DNA from 2 places in the Ancylobacter sp. GW821-FHT10E12 genome. Region 1 is predicted to be linked to the other one. Evidence: predicted binding sites of a transcription regulator. Region 1 holds the regulator's gene; the other holds the start of a gene.
The links. Region 1 encodes HrcA, which represses chaperone genes, less so after heat shock. Its sites were predicted from a motif close to GTTAGCACTCNCNNNNNGNGAGTGCTAAC; they were not measured.
Positions count from the first base shown of each region.

Region 2: a site for HrcA is predicted at 940-968, ahead of AC1RU4_RS12710 (co-chaperone GroES). Genes of this name have one in related genera too.

Region 1 is NZ_JBXASN010000005.1:208,315-212,775, reverse strand. It holds gene AC1RU4_RS08775 (hypothetical protein) at 1-773, shown strand, start outside; gene grpE (nucleotide exchange factor GrpE) at 828-1,445, opposite strand; gene hrcA (heat-inducible transcriptional repressor HrcA) at 1,527-2,627, opposite strand; gene rph (ribonuclease PH) at 2,776-3,489, shown strand; gene rdgB (RdgB/HAM1 family non-canonical purine NTP pyrophosphatase) at 3,493-4,155, shown strand; gene hemW (radical SAM family heme chaperone HemW) at 4,148-4,461, shown strand, end outside.
Region 2 is NZ_JBXASN010000008.1:106,894-111,354, reverse strand. It holds gene groL (chaperonin GroEL) at 1-520, opposite strand, end outside; gene AC1RU4_RS12710 (co-chaperone GroES) at 569-886, opposite strand; gene AC1RU4_RS12705 (hypothetical protein) at 1,520-1,822, shown strand; gene AC1RU4_RS12700 (hypothetical protein) at 1,987-2,211, shown strand; gene AC1RU4_RS12695 (hypothetical protein) at 2,226-2,549, shown strand; gene AC1RU4_RS12690 (DUF1488 family protein) at 2,546-2,821, shown strand; gene AC1RU4_RS12685 (hypothetical protein) at 3,103-3,393, opposite strand; gene AC1RU4_RS12680 (extracellular catalytic domain type 1 short-chain-length polyhydroxyalkanoate depolymerase) at 3,714-4,461, shown strand, end outside.

The DNA.
Region 1 (4,461 bases):
CGATGATTCTCATCGTCGAGGTGCCGCACAGCGATTTCGACGCCATCGTGAAGACCTTCGAGCCGCAATCGCTTCAGAGCAAGGGCGTCACCATCGAGGGCCGCCGCGAGATCGCCCTGCCCGATGACGGGCGCGGACTGGTGCTCACCGGCTATCAGAGCGTCGGTGCGGTGGCGGTGAAGAAATGGATCATGCTGGCCGGCGGCAAGAGCCAGACCGCCATCGTCACTGTTCAGTTCCCCGAGGAATCGTCGAGCCGCTATCCCGACGCCGCCATCGAGGCGGCATTGGCGAGCGTGGTGTTCCGCGCGCCGCCGACCCAGGAGGAGCTGCTTGCCCGGCTGCCCTTCACCTTCCAGTCGCTGGAGGGCTTCCGGGTGATGAAGGTGCTCGGCAATTCGGCGGTGCTGCTGGCGAAGGGCGAAGGGGATGCGCCGGAAGCCGGCCGGCCGATCTTCATCGCCGGCGTGGTGCCCGGCGAGGTCGGCGAGGACGAGCGCGAAAGCCTCGCCAAGCGCGCGGTCGCCTCGGTGCCGGGTGTGAAGGACCTCAGGATCGAGCGCGGCGGCCCGCTTCGCATCGGCGGTCAGCCCGGCATCGAGATCGTCGCCAATGCCGTCGACCTGCAGACCGGCAAGCCGGTCAAGGTGGCGCAATGGATGCGCTTCGGCCGCAGCGCCTATGTCCGCATGGTGGGCGTGCTGCCGGCGGATGATTTCGCCCGCGACTTCGACAGCCTGCGGGCTCTGCGCGACGGGTTGGAGCTGCGCTGACGCGCAGCCGGGCCGCCGCGAGCTGTATCCCGGCGGTCCGGCGATTCGGGCCTGTCAGCCCTCGCTGGCCTGCGATTCGGCCGGGGCGGCCTTCGGACCGCCCTTGGATACGCCTACCAGCGCCGGGCGCAGCACGCGCCCGCCGATGGTGAAGCCCGGCTGGATCACCTGCACGACGGTGCCGGACGGCACCTCCTGATTCGGCACCTCGAACATCGCCTGGTGCAGATTGGGGTCGAAGCGGGTGCCCTCCGCCTCGATGCGGGCGACGCCATGCTTGGTGAGCGTCTGGTTGAGGCTGCGCGCCGTCAGCTCGATGCCGTCGAGCAGGGTCTTCAGCGTGCCGTCGGCGTTGGCGCGGGCCTCCGCGTCGATCACCCCGAGGGCGCGTTCGAAATCGTCGCCGAGCGACAGCACGTCGCGGGCGAATCCGGTGATGCCGTAAAGCTTGGCATCGGCGACTTCGCGCTCGGCGCGCCGGCGGACATTGTCGGCTTCGGCGAAGGCGCGCAGGAACTTGTCCTTCAGCGCGGCGATTTCCGCCTCGTAGCGCTCGCGCTCGGCGGCAAAGGCCTCCTCGGCGGCTTCAGCGGCACCGCCGACGGTCTCTTCGCTCGGGGTGCCGGCGATCTCATCGGAAGCGTCCGCCGGCTTGTGGTTGTCTTCGGTCATGACTGCCTCGTCGGAGGAATGGATTTGCGGTTGCCGTCGCACCCGCATGCGCCCGCCATATCGGGTGATGGCGGCAAAAAATCAAGCCGCGTCGATGCCGGTGCCAGCCAGAACCCGGCTCACCACCCGCGCGGTGAAATCGACCATCGGCACGATGCGGGCATAGTTCAGCCGTGTCGGCCCGATGACGCCGAGCACGCCGACCACCCGGCCCTGGCCGTCGCGATAGGGGGCGACGATGGTGGAGGATCCGGAAAGCGAGAACAATTTGTTCTCCGAGCCGATGAAGATGCGCAGTCCCTGCGCGTCCTCCGCCCGCCCGAGCAGGTCGACGACCTCCTGCTTGGCCTCGAGATCGTCGAACAGCAGCCGCACCCGCTCGAGATCCTCGATCGCCCGGAGATCCTGCAGCAGCTTGGTCTGGCCGCGCACGATCAGCCGGCGTTCCGCCTTGTCGCCGCCCGACCAGGAGGCGAGGCCGGCGGCGACGACGCGGGCGGTCACCTCGTCGAGTTCGGCGCGGCGGGCGGCGAGCGTGCGCTCCACCTCGACGCGCAATTCGGAGAGGGTTCGTCCGCGGGTGCGCGAATTGAGGAAATTCGTCGCCTCCACCAGGGCGGAGGAGGGCAGGCCGGCGGGCAGCGGCACCAGGCGGTTCTCGACCTCGCCGTCGTCCGAGACGAGGATGAGCAGTGCCCGCGTCGCGTCGAGCGGTACGAATTCCATGTGCTTGAGCCGCGCGTCGCTCTTGGTGGTGGTGACGACGCCGGCGCCGCGCGACAGGCCGGAGAGCATGTTGGAGGCTTCCGCCAGCACGCCGTCCACCGTCTGCGCGCGGGCGGCCGCGTTCACCTGCACCTCGATGGCGTTGCGTTCCTCCTCCGAGACGTCGCCGATCTCCAGGAGCGAATCGACGAAGAAGCGCAGTCCGCGCTCGGTCGGCAGCCGCCCGGCGCTGGTATGCGGCGCGAAGATGAGGCCGGCGGCTTCGAGATCCGCCATGACGTTGCGCACCGACGCCGGCGACAGCGTCATCGGAATGAGGCGCGAGATGTTGCGCGAGCCCGCCGGCTCGCCGGTGGCGAGATAGGTTTCGACGATCTGCCGGAAAATCTCCCGCGAGCGCTCGTCGAGCTTGGCGAGCGAGGGGGAGCTGGAGGCCAGAAGCGGATCGAGGGGCATGGCAGCGCTCGTTTCGCCGGAAAGGCGTTTCATGTGAAACATATAATCGGCCTTCGCGCCGACCCATACAAGGCACAGGCTTTAAGCGCTTGCGATTGTCGGGCGCTGCCCCTTACAAGGGGCGCCCGTCAGCAATGGAGACATCACCATGCGTCCGTCCCGCCGCGCCTCCGACGAGATGCGGGCCGTCAGCTTCGAGCGCGGTGTGCTGCGCCATGCCGAGGGCTCCTGCCTGGTGAAATTCGGCGAGACCCATGTCCTCGTGGCGGCGACGCTGGAAGAGCGGCTGCCGCCCTGGCTCAAGGGGCAGGGCCGCGGCTGGGTCACCGCCGAATACGGCATGCTGCCGCGCGCCACCCACGAGCGCACCCGCCGCGAGGCGACCGCCGGCAAGCCCTCCGGCCGCACCCAGGAGATCCAGCGGCTGATCGGCCGCTCGCTGCGGGCGGTGGTCGATCTCGAAAAGCTCGGCGAGCGCCAGATCACCGTCGATTGCGACGTCATCCAGGCCGATGGCGGCACCCGCACCGCCTCGATCACCGGTGCCTGGATCGCGCTGTATGACTGCCTTTCCTGGATGAAGGCGCGCAGCATGATCCCGGCGATCCCGCTGCGCGACCATGTGGCGGCGGTGTCCTGCGGCATCGTCCAGGGCGAGCCGCGGCTCGATCTCGACTATGCCGAGGATTCTGACGCCGATACCGACGTGAATTTCGTGATGACCGGTACCGGCGGCTTCGTCGAGGTGCAGGGCACGGCGGAGAAGACCCCCTTCACGGAGGAGGAATTCAACGCCATGCTCGGTCTCGCCCGCAAAGGCATCGGCCGGCTGGTCGACCTTCAGAAGATGGCGGTGGCCTGAGCCATGGACGCGTTCGCCAACCAGCTGCATCGTCGCCTCACCGGCCGGGTGGTGATCGCCACCCACAATCCCGGCAAGCTCATCGAGATGCGCGGGCTGATGGAGCCTTATGGCGTCGAACCGGTTTCCGCCGGCGACCTCGGCTTGCCGGAACCGGAGGAGACCGGGCTCACCTTCGCCGAGAACGCCCGCATCAAGGCGCGCTCGGCCTGCGAGCTCACCGGCCTGCCGGCCTTTGCCGACGATTCCGGCCTGTGCGTCGAGGCGCTCGGCGGCGCGCCGGGACTCTACACCGCCCGCTGGGCCGGGCCGGAGCGCGACTGGGGCCTCGCCATGGCCAGGGTGGAGGAGGAACTGCGCAAGGTGGATGCCGTCGAGCCGTTCCAGCGCCGCGGCTATTTCATCTCGGCGCTGTGCATTGCTTGGCCGGACGGCCATGTCGAGGATTTCGAGGGCGTGGTGGCCGGCGAGCTGGTCTGGCCGCCGCGCGGCAATTCCGGCCACGGCTACGACCCGATGTTCCTGCCGGACGGTCATACGCGCGTCTTCGGCGAGATGACCGGCGAGGAGAAGCACGGCATGCCGCCGCTGGGTCGCGGCCTGTCGCACCGCGCCCGCGCCTTCATCGCGCTGGCCGAGGCCTGTCTCGGGGCGCATTTTGACTGAGGCCGCGCATCGGGCGGCGCATCGGGCGGGCAAGGTCCTTGCCGCGCCGCCGCTCGATCCCGGCTTCGGCGTCTATGTGCATTGGCCGTTCTGTCGCGCCAAATGTCCCTATTGCGACTTCAATTCCCATGTCCGGCACGCGCCGCCGGACGAAGCGCGGTTCCTTGCCGCCTTCCGCGCCGAGATCGCGCATGTGCGCGAGCGGATCGGCCAGCGCCGCACAGCGAGCGTGTTCTTCGGCGGAGGAACTCCCTCGCTGATGGCGCCGGCGACGGTGGAGGGCATTCTCAACGCCATCGACGCCGC
Region 2 (4,461 bases), on a different contig from region 1:
CGCCCTCCTTGCCGACCTTGTCCATCGCCCTGGCGATCATCTCGCCAACGGCGGCATCGCCATTGGCGGCAATGGTGCCGACCTGGGCGATCTCGGCCGAGGATCCGACTTTCCGGGCGCGGGCCCGGATTTCCTTGACGACCTCAGCCACGCCGAGATCGATGCCGCGCTTGAGGTCCATCGGGTTCATCCCGGCGGCGACCAGCTTGGCGCCTTCGCGCAGGATAGAGGCGGCAAGCACGGTTGCCGTCGTGGTGCCGTCACCGGCGAGGTCGTTGGTCTTGGAGGCGACCTCGCGCACCATCTGCGCGCCCATGTTCTCGAACTTGTCCTCAAGCTCGATCTCCTTAGCGACGGTGACGCCGTCCTTGGTGATGCGCGGCGCGCCATAGGACTTGTCGATGATGACGTTGCGGCCCTTCGGGCCCAACGTCACCTTGACGGCGTTGTTGAGCAATTCGACGCCGCGCAGCATGCGGTTGCGGGCGTCGGTGGAAAATCTGATTTCCTTGGCAGACATGATGTTCGTCCAGTTCGGTCTCGGGGAGTGGGATCGGAAATCGACCGGTCAGGCGGCCTTCTTGGTGGCCGCTTCGGTCTTCTCGACGATGCCCAGGATGTCGGCTTCCTTCATGATCAGGAGATCTTCGCCGTCTATCTTCACCTCGGTGCCGGACCATTTCCCGAACAGGATGAGGTCTCCAGCCGCCACGTCGAGCGGGGCCAGCTTGCCGCTTTCATCGCGTGTGCCGGGACCGACGGCGACGACTTCGCCCTGCGAGGGCTTCTCCTTCGCCGTGTCGGGAATGATGATCCCGCCCTTGGATAGCAGATCGCCTTCCGCACGCCGTATGACGACGCGGTCGTGGAGGGGTCGAAATGTCATTGGGTTCTTTCCGCGGCCTGCCTACAGGGCGACCGCAGGATCTATATAGCGCCTTTGGCACTCTAGGGATAGGAGTGCCAAAATTATAATTCATCGATCACGAAATATTTGAAAAATATTCGACGTGAATTTCTCTCGCGATCAATTGAATTTTTTCCCGAGTCAGACAGCCTAAGGACGAATTTTCACTCGTTTTATTTTAATGTCCGAGAATTTGGCGATCCGGATTGTTTCCCGCAGAGGGTTCGGCTTGCTTGAATCGCGGTTTAGGCGTATCGATAGAACTCGTTGATTTGGCCGAGTTGGCTTTCGCGGTGTCAGAGACCTGAACCCGCCAAACATCACCAAGTTCTCGACAGCGAATGCGTGACGCCTTTTGGGCGCATGTTGGGTTGTTCGAATCTGGATGAGCCCTGCGCTGACCACGGATGTACTGGCAGCATCGAGCACCGTTTCGAATCGAGCGATGCCAGGGACATAACGGATATTTACGTACCCCCTGTTCCACTGTGCAAAGCGCCGTCTTTCCATCCGGGTACCCGGCGGCGTTCGCCCTGGGGCGTTCAATACAGACGCTGCCGCCGAACAATCTGGCGGCCTGCCAAACCACCCTTGAAAAGGACCACAAGCAATATGACCGCGACCACTCCGCTTCGCAGCACTCCTCCGGCCCGGCGCGACAGCGAAACTCATCTCTTCGCAATCGGGCAGTCCGTTCAGCTGAAGGGCGGATTCGGCATGCATCCTTCGAAATACGGGGACATCTACCGCATCACAGCCACGCTGCCGCCTTACGGAAACGCGCTGCAGTACCGCATCCACAATGAGAACGAGCACTACGAGCGGGTGACGACGGAAGACAACCTGCAGCCGGTCGCTCCCGCGAAGCTGGGCGAGGGCGCCGCGCTTCTCGAACAGACCTTCAGCCATGGCTAAGGGACAGAAGCGCAGCAGCCGCGAGATCCGGAAGCCGAAGAAGGAAATGGCTGCTTCCAAGTCCGACGGTCGGTTCGAGACGCAAATGAAGCTGGCAGCTACAGCCGTTGCACCGCGTGGCAAGGCACGGAGCTGACAGCCGACATGCCGAGAAACGGATATCGATGAAGATTGTGATCGAATTCTATCGCACCCGGCAGCAGGACGACGCGCACGCGGTCGTCGGGTGCGAGATGGAGGAAGCGGTTGATCTCGATGCTGCGATCGAGTTGGCGCTGGCGCTGGCGCAAACCCTCGACATGCCGCAGCGACCGGACGCACTGACGATCACTGACGCGAACGGCAGGACGCTCTACTCCTGCATGCTCGACATCGGCCTCGGGCAATAAAGAAAGCCATCGCCATGAACGACCATAGCAATAAAGCCGTACGGAGCCGGAAGGCCATTTCGATCGACATCTGGGAAAATGAAGGCGGCGCGCCCGGCCGTGCCTCCACCGACGATGAGCGCGGCCGCGACAACCCGTTGTATCGTTTCCGACATGTCCATCATGTCGTCATGGATTTTCCGGCGCGGGCACATGGTTCGACGCGGATGGACCTCAGCCGGTCGAGCGTCACGCGCGGCGCCAATTTCTCGCTTCCTCGCGGCATGAAACGCCACGATGCCAGAATGGCAACTGACGGCTGGACGGGTTTGTCTGAAACCGTGGCATGGCAGTCATGACACTGGCTTTTCCGAACCCGAGCCGCAGCTTCGACGGCACGCGCAACGTCGTCCGGTTCACCGGATATGACGGTATGTTCGAGGTTCCGTTCTTCGTCGAGATCGACGCGCTGGTGAAGTCGACCACCGAATTACCCATGTCGGAAACACTGGAAACGAAGTGCCTTTCCGCTTTCGATGCCTTTCGCGCATCCATTTATCGCGCCGCGTCTAGGGCCTATTCGAACGGTCGCCGCACCTCTTACATCCTGACCGCCGCCGATTTCCGGTAGGCGGTCAATATTCGCCGAGACCTTTGCATCCTGATCCGTTGCGGCTGTGAGATTGCGCTGACCAGTCAACAGCCGATCGCTCTGGCCTGTCTCCTGTCCGTCCATGAGGATCACGCGGCCGATATGCGCGCGCCGGGACGTTGCTCATTACGTCATCGTACCCGAGATTGACATGACGCACCCGGCCGGAAGTTCGAGCACAACCGGATCGGCTCCGTCCACACAATACACGAGCCTCAGGGCGGAGCAACATTCGTCCACCGCCCCGCAGGATCATGTCTTCAAGCTCTCGCTGCCGGCCCTCCAGCCGCAGGATGACGTCGTGCGCAGGAATAGGTGTCGGCCTGCCCGGACTTTAGATCATCCGTTGTCAAGGAAAGGTTCGCCGGAATCGTCGGGGCCGACTGGCTGCTCTGCGAGGCGGCGTTCCGCGAGCCGGCCATTCCGGCAAGCACAGCGTCGCCGCGTCCAGCCGGCCGTCCTGCCGCGCGATTGCCACCGCCGTCGTCATAGGCACCCTCCATCAGTTTGGTGAAGCTCTTGGCCTGCAGGAAGAAATCGATGCTCGGCAACCAGTCTCGGTCGTTGCCTCCGCGTAGGAATGCCGACCGGGCAGCCCGTTCTAGGGCCTGACGCCAGCCGTCGACGCCATCGCTGTACCTCATTGCCTACGTCGCCTCCGCCCTTGGGGGCTGACAGCGCGATGATGAACAAACCCTCTTCCTCAGCGATCGCGACTGAGAACAGGCACCTCGGCCGGCTACAAGGCCGGCCGATTTCCGCATGTTCCGAACAGCCCCCCTTGTTATTGTGCAATGCAGCAACGATTTCGCTGCAAGTGCGTTAAGCACATGCCGTCCATTCTCCGGGCGCCACAACAAGGATGCCTCCATTGCGGACAATGTCGGATACGATCGCCTGTCTCACTGTGTTTCGCGGGCGCCACGGGGCACATTTCCCAAATCTCGGTTCGCCCGATAGACTTTCGTCGCTCGGCGATTTTGGATCGAATCCGGGTGGGTTGAAGTCGCGGTTCTACCTGCCGGCAAATCTTTCCGAAGGTGCCCCGCTGGTGGTTGTGCTGCATGGCTGCACCCAGAACGCAGCCGGATACGATCATTGTGCAGGCTGGTCGCAACTTGCCGATCAGGCCGGATTCGCCCTGCTTTATCCGGAACAGCATCACGGCAACAATCCAAATCTGTGCTTCAACTGGTTTCGGCCGGGCGATGCCAGGCGCAATGCCGGTGAGGCGCTCTCCATTCGCCAGATGATCGAGGCGATGATGGTTGCCCATGGCCTCGATCGAAACAGGGTCTTCGTTACCGGCCTCTCAGCCGGCGGTGCGATGGCCTCCGTCATGCTTGCGACCTACCCGGAAGTCTTCGCCGGTGGCGCGATCATCGCCGGCCTCGCCTATGGCCGTGCCACTACGGTGCCGGAAGCGTTCGACTGCATGCGCGGTCACGGCACGGCGTCCGACGAGGAGCTTTGGGAGCTTCTGCGCGAGGCCTCCGCCCATGCAGGTCCCTGGCCCAAAATCGCCATCTGGCAGGGATCGGCTGATCACACGGTCGCTCCTTCCAACGCTGAGGATATCGCCGCGCAATGGCGCAACGTTCACCAACTCGATGAGCAGC